Chlorobaculum parvum NCIB 8327: one gene and its partner. The main gene of each other region encodes a partner of the protein of the gene in region 2 in a complex. Links are inferred from orthologs where the notes say so. Each region holds a gene or a part of one and is shown on either strand. Other genes may lie near its edges. The genes, in order: CPAR_RS00470 and smc.

Region 1 (7,311 bases), 410 kb from region 2 along the record:
TCGTCTGCTTGTACTCGTCGTCGATTTTCTGGCGCTCCATGCCGGTCAGGCGCTGCAAGCGCATTTCGAGAATCGCCTTGGCCTGCACTTCGGTCAAGCCGAAACGGTCGATCAGGCGGCTCTGCGCAGTAGGAGTATCGGGAGACTGGCGAATGGTGGTGATCACCTCGTCGAGATTGTCGAGGCAGATCTTGAGACCTTCGAGGATGTGCGCACGCTTTTCGGCTGCGTTGAGATCGTATTGCGTACGGCGCAGCACGATTTCGTTGCGATGCCGGATGTAGTACTGCATCATCTCCTTGAGATTGAGCACTCTCGGCACACCATCGACCAGAGCCAGCATGATAACGCCGAAGGTATCCTGCATCGGAGTGTGCTTGTAGAGGTGATTCAGCACCACCTTCGGCACGGCGTCGCGCTTCAGCTCGATCACCAGACGCATACCTTCACGGTCGGACTCGTCGCGGATGTCGGCGATGCCCTCGATCTTCTTGTCGTGCACCAGCTCGACAATCTTCTCGATAAGCCTGACCTTGTTGACCTGATAGGGAAGTTCGGTAACGATGATCGACTCGCGACCATTCTTCTGCGTCACCTCGACGACGGCCCTGGCCCGGATAACCACCTTGCCGCGACCGGTCAGGTAGGCCTGACGAACACCTTCGTAGCCGTAGATGATGCCTCCGGTCGGGAAGTCGGGCGCAGTCACATATTTCATGAGATCGGTGATCTCGATCTCCGGATCGTCGATCATGGCGATCAGTCCGCTGACCACCTCGCGCATGTTATGCGGCGGAATATTGGTTGCCATGCCGACCGCGATACCCGAAGCACCGTTCACCAGCAGATTCGGAATCGCCGAGGGAAGCACCGTCGGCTCTTCGAGCGAATCGTCGAAGTTCAGCGCGAAATCGACCGTCTCCTTGTCGAGATCCTTGAGCATTTCGCCTGCGATCGCCTTCATGCGCACCTCGGTGTAACGCATCGCCGCCGGAGAGTCGCCATCGACCGAACCGAAGTTACCCTGGCCGTCGATCAGAGGATAGCGCAGCGAGAAGTCCTGCACCATGCGAACAAGGCTGTCGTAAACAGCCGAGTCACCATGCGGATGATACTTACCGAGCACCTCACCGACCACGCGAGCCGATTTCTTGTGAGGCTTGTTTGACTGGAGACCAAGCTCGTGCATACCGTACAGCACACGGCGATGCACCGGCTTCAGGCCGTCGCGCACATCAGGCAGCGCTCGACTGACGATGACCGACATTGAATAATCGAGATAGGCATCCCGCATTTCCTCTTCAATGCTGATCGGCAATATCTTTTCGCGCTGCATAATCGATACCCTGACTTTGATTTACCGTGACAAACAACGGCTTAATGTATGAAATAGCTCGTAAAAACATAAAGCTCTTTCCCTCCGGCAAGCGATCGCTTCAGCCTTCGGACGGCTCTGAAAATTCATTGGACTCCGGCAGTGTGACCGTGCTCACCTTGGCATCCGACCAGAGCGACTCCAGATCATAAAAACGGCGATCGTCCGGCTGAAAAACATGCACGACCACATCGATGTAGTCGATCAGCACCCAGTGAAGCGTATCGAGCCCCTCGACGTGCGCCGGGCGCTCGTCCTCTTCGCGAAGCTCATCGACAATGAACTCGGCAATAGCTTTGCTCTTTCGCTCCGAGTCGGCGGTAATAATGACAAAAAAATCGGTGACACTCGTCAGGCCCCGAACATCAAGAATCTTGACCTCTTCACCTTTCTTTTCAAGCGACAATTCAGCAACTCTCCTGGCAAGCAGTTCACTCATAGCCACTTCGCGGGCTTCAACCCCGGAAGAGGCGGCATGTTCCGAACGGGACATAAACATCCGTTTTGATGATAAAAAATCGTTCTGGCGAGAAGCATTCCCGCGTCATAATATAGTCAATAATGGGCTCGTTTGAACACCTTTATTTATGGGCAAATGAGAAATTGAAATGCTTTTTTACAAAATAGTTACATCGGACGATACGTTCTTTTGAAACCATGCAAGTCAAAGAAAAAACACAGGTTGCATCATGAGCGCGCCTGTTTGGGCACAAACGCCTGGCGATACTCGGGCGTCGCATCGGTGCTCGATTCGCCACCGCCTGCCGCGAACGCCTGTTCGGCAAAAGGCAACAGCGCAGATGCGGTGAAAAACGAAGCCTCGATGCAGCGGGAAGCAAGCTGCGGAACCTCATCGGCAAGCGTTTGGACACCCCGCCCGACAATGACGAACGCTCCGCCAAGCGAAGCCAGACGACCGGGCAATTTGGCGGCATCGCAACGGAAGTTCTCGATCTCGGTCAGCGCTTTGCCGTCGCGCCGGTAGATCGCCGCGAAATACTCGCCTGCCCTGGATGGAATAACCGGCACGAGGTTGGCAGCCTCGGTATGCGGCAGGGCTGCGGAAGCCAGCGCGATCATGGTAGGAACCGGCAAGAGCGGCAAATCCGCACCGAAAGCGATTCCCTTAGCCACCGACATGCCGATGCGCAGGGCGGTGAACGAACCGGGACCGGAGGAGACCGCGACGCCATCGAGTTCAGCGGCGGACGGAATCCCCGCCTCCGCCATAACCTGCATCACCAGCGGCACCAGCGCTTCGGCGGTTTTCTGCCACTCGGCGAGGCGCTGTTCAACAATGGTGCCGTCTCGGCTGACCGCGACGCTGGCAAATCCGTGGGTGCACTCGATGGCAAGAATCTTCATGGACTCAACTCAACTGATGACGATTTTCCGCTGCTCGTCGCCGGTAATGAGCAGCTCCACCCGACGGGTGTAGCGCCGGTCGAGCGACGAAAAACGCTCGCCCCACTCGACCACCGACAGAAACGGCCCCGAAAGATAGTCGTCGAACCCCGCCGCGTCAAGCTCCTTTTCCGATTCGATCCGATACAGGTCGAAATGGTGTAGTTCGACCGGGCGGCCACGCATCGAGCCCTCGTAGATATTCATCAGCGAAAAGGTGGGGCTGGAGAGCTGCTCCTCGCAGCCGAACACTTCGGCGATGCCCCGCATGAACTCGGTCTTGCCCGCGCCAAGCGTCCCGGTCAGGCAAACCGTCTGGCCCGGCCCGAGCCCGGAAGCGAACCGCCGCGCATACTCGCGGGTCTCGTCAGCCGAATGCGACAGAAACTCGCCCCTCATCTCCTGAGCCATCATGCATCCCCCTCCAGAGAGCGGAACACCATGCCGGTCATCACCTTGGGATAGAACCATGTCGATTTCTGCGGCATCGCCTCACCCGACTGCGAGACCGACATCACCTGCTCGGCTCCGGTTGGTCGAAGCACGATGCCGACCTGCGCCTTGCCCGACGCAACGGCGTCAAACACCTCATCCATACGGTTGGCGTAGGTCAGGTTGCTCTCCTTCTCGACCGCCTCGGCCTCGATGCCAAGCATCTGGCCAAGTACGAGGTCGTGCAGCACCACCACATCGAGCCCCTGCAACGCCTCGGGCACCGGCCCCGACAACACTTCCGAAGGCTTCGCATCGAGCGAAACGCCGAGCACCATCTCCGGCAGCACAATTCCGTAGCACGGCTGCTGTCCGCCGGTGGCGAGAAACTCGTCGAGCGCCCCCCTGCCGGGCAGCTCCCAGACGGTAAACGCGCGATCGAGACTCGCGATGAAAGCTTCGGGATCGAACGATTCCAGTCCGTGCACCAGGCGATGAATCGGCAGGATCAGCAGCCCCTCGTCGTAGATGTTCGACAAATAGGCCATGATATAGTTATAAGGCTCACGCCCCGTATGGCCGGGATTGGCGGCAGCCCGTTCGTTCCTGTACGCCAGCCCGGTTTCATAGCGATGATGCCCGTCGGCGATGTACACCTTCAGCGCATCGAGTTTGGCGGCGAACCGGGCGATCAGCGCCGGATCGCTCATGCGCCACATGCGACTCCGCACCCCGTCGAACTCGGCATCGAGAACCGGCTCGCGCCCTTCGACGAACTCATATAGCAGCTTGTCGGTGCGTTGGGACTGATCGGCATACAGCCCGAAAATGCTGCTGAGGTTCGCCTTGGTCTCACGAAACATCTTCAGCCGGTCGGCCTTCGGCCCGGAAAGCGTCCGCTCGTGCGGCAGCACCTTCTGCTCGGAGGGCTCATACAGTCGCAGCGCAGCGAACAGCCCCTTGCGCGTGCGGCTTACGCCCTGCTCGTCCTCGAAGGTCTGAAAGCAGGGGTAGAGCGCGGGCTCATCGTCCTGCACAAGGACCGATGCGGCAAGCCATTCGTGGAGCCGGGCTGCCGCAGCGGCATAGCGGTCGGCTTCGGCAGGCAACTCCAGACGAACCGCATTGTAATCCGAACTCTCGTACAGCGCTCGCTGCAGGTCGGCAGATATGGCGTCGTAAGGCGGGCAGATAAGCTTCGAGGCTTCGCTGGCGACATCGGGGCCGTAAACAATCCCCTTGAACGGCACAATCTCGGGCATGGGCTTATGGGTTTAGGCGGTTAATCGACGGGCTCTCGCTGTGAAATCCAGAAATCGTTGACCCCCTCCTTGATGATGACGGAAATTTTATTGTTCCGACACAATTCGAGCACGGCCAGAAAGGTGACGACAATCACAATCGCCTCGCGCAGTTCATCGAACAGGGAGGTGAAGGAAACCTGCACCCGCTCACCGAGGCGCGTCATGATGAGGGCGCTCTGCTGCTCGATGGTCACCGGCGCGTCTGAAACGTTCTGCGTCCTCGTTTTCGGCATGTTGTCGATCACCGACTGGTAGGCCAGCATGAGGTGGTACAGCGTCGGACGGTTGACCGGTTCGTCCATCTCGTCGATCACCTCCGGTTCCAGCTCCTCGAACACGCCGCGCGGAAACATCCGCTCACGATCCAGACCCAGCAACTCAAGCTCGGAAGCCCCCTCTTTGATGCGCTTGTATTCGAGGAGCCGCTGCACCAGCTCGGTTCTCGGGTCGAACTCGCCATCGTCGCCAGCCTCGGGCTCCGGACGAGGAAGCAGCATTCGCGCCTTGATGCTCATGAGCATCGAGGCCATGTAGATGAACTCGGCGGCGACCTCAAGATTCAGCCGCTGCATGGCATGGATGTAGGCGATGAAGTCGCCGGTAATCTTTGAAACCGGAATATTGTAGATGTCAAGCTCGTCACGCTTGATAAAAAACAGGAGAAGGTCGAGCGGGCCTTCGAACTCTTCCAGACTGATGCGGAACATGCAGTACCTGTTGATTTCGAATTGAGATGTGGGCAGACAACGATGCCTTCTGAAGAGCTTTCAGTAAGGCGATGCTACCGTTTTCAAGAGATCGCCATACAGCGCCGGCCTTGACGGAAGGCCAATCCGAAGCGCCGCAGCTCTCCGCGTACCCCTACAAGGTAAAGACTTTCCGTTTAAATTTTTGAACCACGATCGGTATTTTTACCCCGACGGCCCTCGTTTGCCGCAATAACGCCGAACTCTCCCGCGCCACTTGACGCTCAGGAAGTTCGACAGCAAAGCAAACGGAGCACGGAAACCGGAATCCCCGACAAACCGGGATGCGAACTTGTTGCCACCCGATGCCGTTATCGGTGTTCGGAACCAATCCATAAAACACCCTCCATTCATTCGATCACTTCCTTATGAAGCGCCGTGCTGCTACACCCATGCTTGCCTTCGCCATCCTGGCCTCGCTCGCCTCGCCGTGCGCGGCACAATCGGCCGAGGAGTACTACAACCAGGCGCTCTCAAAGCAAAAAGCTGGAGAGCTGGAAGAGGCAGTGCGCCTTTACACCAAAGCCATCAACAAAGATGATCGCATGATCATGGCCTACCAGATGCGGGGTGCGGCATGGCAGAAAATGCGGCAATTACAGCAGGCCTTCGACGATTACACCATCCTTATCGAGCAGGACGATCCCTACTTCCGGGCCGTCGGCTACTTCAATCGCGGCATCGTCAACGACATCGCAGGCCGTCACACCGAAGCGATCAGCGACTTCACTGGAGCCTTGAAGATCGACTGGAAAATGGGAGCAGCCTATTTCCACAGAGCCGTCGCCCGCCTCAAGAGCAGAGACAGCACCGGTGCTTTCAAAGATTTACACCAGGCCGCCCGGCGCGGTGACACCGATGCAAAAAAATGGCTCGACCTCCTTTCGCCCAGCTGGCGAGAAGCGAAACCATGAACACCGCCAAGCCTGAACGCATTTGAGCTGAAAAGCAGAAGCCGCCGGAGAACGTCTGTCTCCCGGCGGCTTCTGCTTTCATTAGATAATCGGTGCACGAACCGTGCTGAATCAAGGCTCAGATAGCGCTTCCTCCGCGCTCGTCAGTCCTGATCCTGATGCACTGCTCCAGCGGCGTAACGAAAATCTTGCCGTCGCCGATTTTGCCAGCGGCATGCCGCGCGGCTTCGATGATGGTATCGATGGTGGTATCGACATATTGATCGTTGACGGCGATATCCAGACGCACCTTCGGAATAAGGTTCGGAGCGATTTTCTGGCCACGATAATACTCGATATCCTCCTGGCGGCCGTGGCCGCTCACGCGGCTGACCGTAATTCTGGTAATATCGGCCTGTATCAGCGCTTCGCGAACGTGGTCAAGCCTGTCCGGAGGAATGATAGCGGTAATAAGTTTCATACTGTTTTCTATCAGTTAGGATTGATAAGGCCGTATCCCTGCTCACCGTGCATGCTGTGGTCAAGGCCGGACATTTCATCGCTTTCGCCGATACGCAAACCGACGGTTTTTTCCACAATCACCAGCAGCACCAGCGAAACGACAGCGGCAAACACCACCGTAACGCCCACCGCCGTAGCCTGAACACCGAGCTGCTGCCACACCGTCCAGGAACCGCCGGCAGCTTCAGCAGCCTCGGCCATCCAGGAGGGACGAATGAAAAAGGTGAGGAAAAGAGCGCCGACAATACCACCGACACCGTGCACGCCGAACGCATCGAGGCTGTCATCGTAACCGAGCTTGTTTTTGAGCGTAATGGCCATGTAGCAGATCAGAGCAGCAATGGCGCCCAGCGCGAATGCACCGAAAGGCGGCACAACCCCGGCGGCCGGAGTGATTGCAACCAGACCGGCAAGAATGCCCGATGCCACGCCAAGACTGGTGGCCTTGCCGTAGTGAACGAGCTCAACCATCATCCAGGTGAACGCACCGGCAGCGGCGGCCATCTGGGTCACGGTCAGGGCACGGGCGGTGGCAAGATCGCTCGAAATGGCGCTGCCGGCGTTGAAGCCGAACCAGCCAACCCAAAGCAGACCGGCGCCCATCAGGGTCATGACCAGATTGTTCGGATGCATCA
Region 2 (8,659 bases):
CCATGAGAGACCACACGCCGAATTTCAAAATGCTCGAACTTTCCGACGAGAGCAAGCGACTCATCAAAGATACGGTCACCCAGCTTTTGGAAAAGCTTTCCGGCGATGGTCAGCTTACTCCGGATGCGCGTCTTGAGTTCTGGGTCGAGATCCCCGGCGTGAAGCATCCCCGCGGGACCTTCCGGGGCGGCTGCCTCATGCCCGACAGCTATCTCTGTCTCTCAGACTGGTTCAAGGCTGGAACTCCGGCAATCGAAGCTGGTGAGGAGTATGCCGAGAAAGAGCATCCGCTCGACGAGGCTTGGGCTGACCTGCTTGACGAGTTGTACTACCAGATCGAAATTTTCACCTCGATGGCCACAGCCAATCAGGGGATTACGATCGAACTCTGGGCTGGTACCCGGAATCGCCCTGAGTGCGAGTGGCTTTATGCCGTGGATAAAAAGATCGAGTTGCCGTAAGAGAAAGAAGCGAACAAAAGAATGGAAAAGAGCGCTTGTTGCTCTTGACGGCAAGGGCGACCAGTTGGTCGCCCTTGATGTTTTGTGACTACGAAAGCACTTTTTCAGGCCAGTCGCAAGCTTCGATGATTGGGCACTTGCTGCACTCCGGCTTCTTTGCCTTGCAGGTGTAGCGTCCGTGCAGGACGAGGTAGTGGTGGAAGTCGATCATTCTCGATTCGGGAATGATTTTGAGTAGCGCCTCTTCGGTCTGTTCCGGCTTCGAGGTTTTGCAGAGGCCGATGCGGTTCGAGACGCGGTGCACGTGCGTATCGACCGGCATGGTCGGCACGCCGAATGCATTGCTCAGCACCACGTTGGCCGTCTTCCTTCCAACCCCCGGCAGGCTTTCCAGCGCTTCGCGTGAAGCCGGAACATCGCCGCCGAACTCATCGACAAGCCGCTGGCTCATAGCGAGAATATTTTTCGCCTTGTTGTTGTAGTAGTTGATCGGACGGATGATGGTTTTGATGTCATCCACATCCATGCGGCTCATCGCTTCGGCGTCGGGTGCGGCTTTGAACAGTTCGACCGTGAGCTGGTTGACCTTTTTGTCGGTCGCCTGCGCGGCCATGATGGTGGCCACCAGAAGCTGGAACGGAGTTTCGTAGTCCAGCTCGCTTTTCGGGTTCGGCCAGACGGCCGTGAGCGCCTTGTCGATGAAGGCGATCTTTTCGGGGACGGTCATGCTCATGGCTTTTGGCGCGCGTTAGCGGTTGCTTTCCGACTTCTGCATCTTCGACTCGGTGTGGTCGATCAGGCCGCGTCCGCACTTCTGGATGCGTCCCTCGGCTTTCAGGTCGTTGAAAATGGCGTCGAGAATGCCATTGACAAACTTGCTGCTCTTTTCGGTGCTGTTGAACTTCTTGGCAATTTCAATCGCTTCGTTGATCGAAACCTTCGGCGGAATGTCTTCGCAGTAGAGGATTTCGGCAAGGGCCATGCGCAGGATGTTTTTGTCGATGATCGCAATGCGGTTCATGTCCCAGTTGAAGGTGTGCTTGGCTATATGTCGGTCGATCTCTTCGCGATGGTCGATGATGCTTTTCATCAGGTGGTTGAAGAACTTCATCGCGTTCGGGTCGTCTGCCATCTCCTTGGTCAGCAGCCAGTTGGTCGCCGAGTCGGTATCGACATCCCGGAGTTCAAGCGTGTAAAGCGCCTGAATGATTTTTTCTCTGAGCTGCCGTCGGTAGGTCTTCATGATGCGGAATTAAGAGTGTTTTGGTGTAAGGATGCTGGCGAGAACTTCATCGGTCTCGGCAAAATTTCTGAACAGCGTTCCGGGTTTGTGCCGGGCCAGCTCCTCCATCGTAAAATTGCCGGTCGCTACGGCGATCGAGCGGGCATCGAGTTCGCGCGCGCAACGGATGTCGTGTTCGGTGTCGCCGATAATAACGATTTGCGAGGAGGAATAGTTTGCTCCGGTCATGCGCCGGGCCCGTTCGAGCGCGATATGGGGAAGTTCGTTGCGGTCGAGCGCGTCGTCTGCGAAGGCGCCGAACGGAAAGTAGTGGTCGATCTCCGGGAGTTTGAGCTTGTGGCGTCCCGAGCCTTCGAAGTTGCCGGTCAACAGGCCGAGCAGGATATCGCTTCGAACTGAAAGGGTGTCGAGCAGTTCGCGTACCCCTTCGAGCAGGGTGATGTCTTCACGCCGTGCGCGTTCGCGGAAAAGGGCGATGTAGGCTTCCTTGGCTTTATCGAACTTGTCTGCAATTTCGGCACGTTCGAGTCCGACGTTGGAGAGCACTTCGTAGATGATTGCCCCGTCCATCTTGCCGGAGAAGTCGTGACTGCCGGTGCTGCCTTCGGTGCCGTACACCTCGATGAGCGCGTCGGCCAGCACGCGTCGGTTCATGCTTCCGACTTTCAGAAGGGTTCCATCGATGTCGAACAGAACAAGTGTGCGGGACATAATCAGGATGCTGTTTCCTCAGAGCGTGCGTTTTCGATCTTGACCGGAATGAGTTTTGAAACTCCTTCCTCTTCCATCGTGACGCCGTAAAGTGCCTGGCACGAGGCCATGCTCTTTTTGTTGTGCGTAACGATAATAAATTGAGTGTTATTCTCAAATTTTTTCAGAAGCTTGATGAAACGCCCGACGTTGGCGTCGTCGAGCGGCGCATCGACCTCGTCGAGGATGCAGAAGGGGCTCGGCTTGACCAGGTAGATCGCAAACAGCAGCGACAGCGCGGTCAGCGCTTTTTCGCCGCCGCTGAGCTGCTCGATGGCCAGTGGCTTCTTGCCGCGCGGCTTGGCGACGATCTGGATGTGCGCTTCGAGCGGATCGTCCTCCGCCGTGTGGATCAACAGATCAACCTCGTCTTCAGGGTCGAACAGGTCGTGGAAAATCCGGATGAAGTTCTTCCGCACCTGGTCGAAGGTTTCCCGGAATTTTTCGAGCGCCGTACGGTTGATCTCCTCGATGGTCTCCCTGAGCTGCTTTTCGGCGCTGACCAGATCCTCTTTCTGAGCAGTCAGGAAGTCGAGGCGCTCCTTTTCGGCATCGTACTCCTCCAGCGCCAGTTCGTTCACACCACCGAACTGCTCTTTCTGTTTTTGCAGGTAGGCGAGTCGCTCCTTCGATTTTTCGAGATCGAACCCTTCGGGCAGGTGCGCCGGGATCGGGTCGAGCTCGACGCCGTAGCGCTCCATGACTGTGGTTTGCAGATGGTTGATGCCCTGCTCGAGTTTGACTTTACTGTTGCTGAACTCGGAGAGCATTTGCTGAGAAAGGTCGTGCTTGCGCCGCAGATCCCGGAGGTTGGACAGCGCGTCATGGTTTTTGGTCTGGAGGTCGCGGTATGAGGACTCCAGTTCGTTGAGCGCCTGTTGCTGTTTTGCCGAGACAATCAGCGTTTTTTCATGTTCGGCGGCGGTCTGGGTGATGGCCTGGCCGAGCACCTCGATCTCTTTTTCAGCACGTCCGATCTGATGCTGCATGCCGCTGATTTCGTCGCTGAGCGTGACGATTGCCTGTTGGCAGGCTTCAGCTTTGAAGCTGTGTTTTTCGAGATCGAGCTGCGCGTCGCGGAAGCGGCCCTGCTGCGCCTGAAGCTCGGCGTGCAGCTTCCGACTGCGCTCCTCCTCTGCGGAGAGTGCCTCCTGCATGGTGTTCACCTCCTGCTGGCCGTGCTCAAGCTTTTCTTCGAGCTGGCGGATTTCCGGTAGCAGGTTCTCCAGCTCGCTTTCCGCTGTCCGGATCGACGCTTTGATAGCCTCCATCTCTTTGCCTGTACGTTCGATCTGGTCGGCTCCCGAGCGCTCTTCGGCTTCGAACCGGGCAAGCGCTTTTTCGAACGCGGCGATCTCCTGGTTGACCGCTGAGGCCTCTCGTCTGATTTTTTGCGGATCGATGGCGTTCAGCTCGTTCCGGAGTTCCGTCAGCGTTTTTTCGGCTTCGGCAATGTTGGCAACCACCTCGTTCATGTTCTGCTGCAACTGGTCGCGTTCGGCCTTTTTGCCGAGCCGCAGGCTGTCGCTGCCCTTGGGACTGCCGCCGAAGAGTACGCCGCGCCGCGTGAACTTTTCGCCGCTGGCAGTGATGAAGAGCGCTTCGGGGTGGTGTTCGGCAAGGCGTTCGGCGGTATCGAGATTGTCCACCACGTAGCGATGCTGCAGGAGCAGCTGTAACGCTCGGGCGAGCTCGTCCGGCCCCTGCACCAGATCGACCGCCCGTTGTGCACCTTCGATTTCGGCGTAGTCGATACCGTTGCCGTTGGCGATCATGTCGAGCACGAGGAAGTGCACCTTGCCCTTGTCGGCTCTGGTGAGGTTCGAGATGGCCTTTTTTGCCTCGTCGAGCGTGTGGCAGAGGTAGTAGCCGAGGCTTTCGCCAAAGGCTGCGTTGAGTGCTTTTTTATGGCGCTCTTCGACCGAAATCAGATCCGACAGGCAGCCGAGTCCCGGTTTGCCGTCACGCTGCTTTTCGAGGAATGCCACCCCTTCGGGCAGGCCTTCGAACTTTTCGAGAATCGAGTCGCACAGCCTGATCTGGTTGTTCAGGTGGTTGTGCTCGCTCTTGCGGGTCAGCAGCTCCTCTTTCTGTTTTTCAACCTCTTCCGACATGCTTGCCCTGCGCTGGAGCAGGCGCTCCTCCTCCTCTTTGAGGTTTTCGAGCGTTCGCAGCTTCTCTTCGAGCTGTCCGGAGGTGCGGAGCCTGTCGGGTTCGAAGCGTTCGAGCGACTGCTCCAGCTCGCGCTTGCGCTGTTCGAGCCGGGCGAGCGAGCCTTCGAGGTGCTCTTTGCGCGTGCGGAGCGACTGGCGGGTGAGGTTCAGCTTGTTGATCGCCTGTTGCTGCTCGGCGGTTGAACGGCGTTCATCGTGCAGTCGCTTCCGGCCTTCGTCGAGCGCCGAGTTCAGTGCCGCTTCCTGCTGCTTGAGCTTCTCGAACGCTTCGAGAGCGCTTGCGCACGCCTCCTCCAGCGGCGTTTTCCGTTTGGACAACTCCTTTGACAACGCCTCCTGTTCGAGCCTTCGGCGGCCTTTATCGGCTATCGAATAGTTCAGCCTGTCGATGGTCTGGCGCAGGCTTTTCTGCTTCTCCTGCTCCTGCAGCAACTGCTTTTCGAGGGTGTGCACGAGCTGGTTGGTGGCGTTCAGCTCCTTCTGCTCTTCGGCGAGTTTTCGTTCGAGATCGAGCTGTCGCAGTTCGGACTCCTGTTGTGAGCTGTCGAGTTTGGCGATGGTGGCTGCAAGTTCGTGGCACTGGCGTTCCTCGGCGGCGATGGAGTCGAGCAGCGGCTTGAGCTTTTGCAGGTGCTCGTCCATCGAGAGCGCCGACAGGGTCAGGTCGAGCGTTCGCAGCTCCTCTTTGATCTCTTTGTACCGCTCGGCTTTGCGTACCTGAAGTTTGAGTGAGCGCACCTTCTTTTCCACCTCGGCCAGCACGTCATCCACGCGGGCCAGGTCGCGCGAGGCACTTTCGAGCTGGCGGAAGGTCTGCTTGCGGCGCTGCTTGTAGCGGGTGATGCCGGCGGCTTCTTCAAACAGCTTCAGGCGTTCCTCGCTCTTGTTGCTGATGATCTCCTCGATCATCTTCAGCTCGATAACCGAATAGGCGTCGCTGCCCATGCCGGTGTCGGCGAAGAGGTCGAGGATGTCCTTGAGGCGGCAGGGCACCATGTTGAGCAGGTAGTCGCTGTCGCCGTTGCGATAGAGGCGCCGCGTGATGGTGACCTCGGTGTACTCGGTCGGCAGGACGTTGCGCGTGTTCTCGATGGTGAGGGAGACCTCGGTGAAGCTGAGAGGTTTGAGCCGTTTGGTGCCGTTGAAGATGATGCTCTCCATTTTTGGTGAGCGGAGCAGCATCGATTTCTGCTCGCCGAGCACCCAGCGGATGGCATCGACAACGTTCGTTTTGCCGCACCCGTTCGGCCCGACAATGGCGGTGAGACCCTTGTCGAAGTGTATCCTGACCCTGTGGGCGAAGCTTTTGAAACCGAAAAGTTCGATTTTCGACAGGTACATGAACGGGGTATTAACGGTCTCCGAAAGAGCGACGGCGTCCGAGCGAACGTCGCTGTCGGACGAAAGTTAACAAAAAATCGACGAACCGGACAACGGAGCGTTTACGCCGATCACTCTGAAGCGCGGCGGGTTGCGAGCACGATGGCGCGGGCTTCGACGGCGGCCTTGACGTCGTGCACGCGCAGGATGTCCGCGCCGTTCATGAGCGCGATGGTGTTGGCGCTGATGGTGGCGAAGAGCCGTTCCGACGGCGGTGGCGCGTCCTCGCCGGGGCGCCTGATCGCCTGGCCGAGAAACGACTTGCGCGAAAGCCCGGCAAGCACCGGCCACCCGAGTTCGTGCAGCTCGTCGAGCCGCGCGAGCAGCCGGTAGTTCTCCTCGACGCTCTTGCCGAATCCCAACCCTGGATCGAGCACGATCGACTCGATGCCGTAGCTTGTTGCCAGCTCGACCGAGCGGCGCAGGAAGCTGGTTACGCGGCTCATCACCTCTTCGTCTTTTGCGCCGGTCTCCTGGCTCCAGCGCAGGCTGTCGGGCCGTGCTGGGGTGTGCATCAATACCACGCCGCTCTGGTGCCGTGCGCATACCTCCGGCATCGCCGGATCGAAGCTGAAGCCGGAGATGTCGTTGACAATGTTGGCTCCGGCGAGGAGTGCTTTGTTGGCCACCTCGGCTTTGTAGGTGTCAATCGAAATCAGCACGCCGCTGCGCTTGCGCAGCAGTTCGATAAACGGTACGGTTCGCCTTATCTCCTCCTCCGTGCTGACCGGGTCGGCTCCGGGGCGGGTCGATTCGCCTCCCACGTCGATGATCTCCGCTCCGGCGTGCACCATCGCCATCGCCGACTCCAGCGCGCGTTCGAGCTGCGCCTCATTGCCGGTCGAACCGTACACGCCGCCGTCGAAAAACGAATCAGGCGTCAGGTTGACCACGCCCATGATGGCGGGGGTCGAAAGGTCGAGAATCTTTCCGGCGCAATCGAGCCGGTAGCGGTTGCTGTCGATGGAGTTGGTCATGGCGGATCAGAGAATGTCGAACGGCATCGGGGTGAAGGTCAGGACGAACAGGGCGATGCAGAGCCATCCGGCGATGGTACGCCCCATCGAGAGGCGCTGGCGAACCGAGACTGCCGGGTGGCGTGTGCCGATAAACTGTTTCAGGATGAACGCCCACACAATCCAGCCCGGCCAGGAGTGCCGGAGCACAGACTCCGGAATCGGCAAGGTCAGCGAGGGCAGGAAGATGCCCGCCAGCTCCACGGCGAATGAGGGGAGGCCGAGGATGATGATGGCGATCAGGAACCCGTTGGCGATTTTGCGGTGCCCTGCGTCGCCGAACATCGCATAGATTACGTGCCCGCCGTCAAGCTGGCCCACAGGCAGCAGGTTCAGCGCGGTCACGAAGCAGGCGAGCCAGCCGGTGAAAAGAAACGGATAGCGGTACAGCTCGGTCATCGGTGGCACGGCTTTCGAAGAAAAAAACGATTCGAGCAGGACGAAGAGCAGATTCTTGCCAAAAACGAGCGTGCCATGCGGTGATGGCAGGGTGGCGACCGGCGTGATGTACGGCGCTGGAGGCAGCATCAGGAATCCATACACCAGCAATCCGAGGGCGACCGTGAATCCGGCCAGCGGCCCTGCCGAGCCGGTGTCGAACAGAATGCGCGTGCTGCTGATCGGCTCCTTGATGCGAATCACCGCACCCATCGTACCGATATTCAGAAAATTCGGGAACGGCGGAATGGGAATGTAGTAGGGCAGGGTCGCTCGCAGGCGATGGCGCATGGCCGTGAAAAAGTGGCCGAACTCGTGCACGGTCAGGAATCCGAGCAGCGAAAGCGAGTAGGGCAGGCCCGCTTTCAGAAAAAGCATCAATTCAGAGCCGGTCGTGATGACCATCGTTTTGCCAGCCCACTCCGCCCCTGCCCAGGTGGTGGTGAACAGCGTGACGAGGAACAGAAACAGGTGCAGCGGATAGCTCCGGAGCTTTGGCCAGGGGCTGTCAGGCTTCGGAAAAACTGAATTCTTCACTTCGCGTTGCTTCGTTCAGAATGACAAATGTTTGAGACAGCCCCCTTACCCGATTGCGCGATCAGGGTTTTTCCTCGTGTTCCGCATCTTCGTCGCCGAAGGTTGCGGCCAGTCCCTTGACCAGCTCATCCTTTTCGGCGTCGGTCAGCTTCGCTTCGGGATGCGCCGGCATGTAAAACCACGGCGGCATTTTTCCTTCCCTCAATTCGCCGGCGGCTTCATCGCCATCGTTCTTGCCTGGGCGTCCCCACTCGGAGACGTTGAACTTCGAGCGTCCGACCTTGACGTCAAGATTGATGATCCACGAAAGCGGGGCGATGTTGCTGTACCACGGCCAGATGGTTTCGTTGGAGTGGCAGTTCGCGCAGGAGCGTTTGAACAGCTCTTCCGTCCGCGGGCTATCCCATTGGGGAGTGCCGGTTACCGGAGGGTTCTCGTGGCTGGGGCGCGGGATTAACTGAATCAGGATGAGGACGACAACAACCACCGTCAGTGCTTTGGCGATGTTCATGGGCGTGTTCTCCGATTGATGGACGATGACTGAATTGACTAAAAGTAAAATCTTTCTCCCGCTTTACCAATCATGTGCCAGCATCGTTTAGCGGGACATGCAGGATGGTCATCGGCCAGGAGCAGGTTACCCGATGCGTCTCATTGCCT

What was found.
Region 1: the proteins of smc (region 2) and CPAR_RS00470 are in contact, whole or in part, in a crystal structure (PDB 3ZGX), measured with the Bacillus subtilis proteins. The link is inferred for Chlorobaculum parvum NCIB 8327 from one-to-one orthologs.

Annotation. Positions count from the first base shown.
Region 1 is NC_011027.1:102,029-109,339, reverse strand. What follows is about bases 3,359-6,115. They hold CPAR_RS00470 (segregation and condensation protein A), read right to left. Parts: upstream 5,223-6,115; coding sequence 4,494-5,222; downstream 3,359-4,493. Other genes in these bases: CPAR_RS00465 (tetratricopeptide repeat protein), read left to right, coding at 5,630-6,115; CPAR_RS00475 (DUF1015 domain-containing protein), read right to left, coding at 3,359-4,473. Also shown: rsfS (ribosome silencing factor), read right to left, coding at 1,437-1,874; tRNA (adenosine(37)-N6)-threonylcarbamoyltransferase complex dimerization subunit type 1 TsaB, read right to left, coding at 2,063-2,740; tRNA (adenosine(37)-N6)-threonylcarbamoyltransferase complex ATPase subunit type 1 TsaE, read right to left, coding at 2,750-3,193; more of CPAR_RS00475, read right to left, coding at 3,190-3,358; more of CPAR_RS00465, read left to right, coding at 6,116-6,175; CPAR_RS00460 (P-II family nitrogen regulator), read right to left, coding at 6,294-6,635; CPAR_RS00455 (ammonium transporter), read right to left, coding at 6,647-7,311. UniProt on the Bacillus subtilis protein: Participates in chromosomal partition during cell division. May act via the formation of a condensin-like complex containing Smc and ScpB that pull DNA away from mid-cell into both cell halves.
Region 2 is NC_011027.1:513,646-522,304, forward strand. The notes cover bases 2,218-6,322. They hold smc (chromosome segregation protein SMC), read right to left. Parts: upstream 5,970-6,322; coding sequence 2,418-5,969; downstream 2,218-2,417. Other genes in these bases: CPAR_RS02485 (HAD family hydrolase), read right to left, coding at 2,218-2,415; folP (dihydropteroate synthase), read right to left, coding at 6,080-6,322. Also shown: CPAR_RS02470 (hypothetical protein), read left to right, coding at 3-461; nth (endonuclease III), read right to left, coding at 550-1,194; transcription antitermination factor NusB, read right to left, coding at 1,210-1,704; more of CPAR_RS02485, read right to left, coding at 1,714-2,217; more of folP, read right to left, coding at 6,323-6,985; CPAR_RS02500 (site-2 protease family protein), read right to left, coding at 6,992-7,999; CPAR_RS02505 (heme-binding domain-containing protein), read right to left, coding at 8,061-8,510; CPAR_RS02510 (class I SAM-dependent methyltransferase), read right to left, coding at 8,581-8,659. UniProt on the Bacillus subtilis protein: Required for chromosome condensation and partitioning.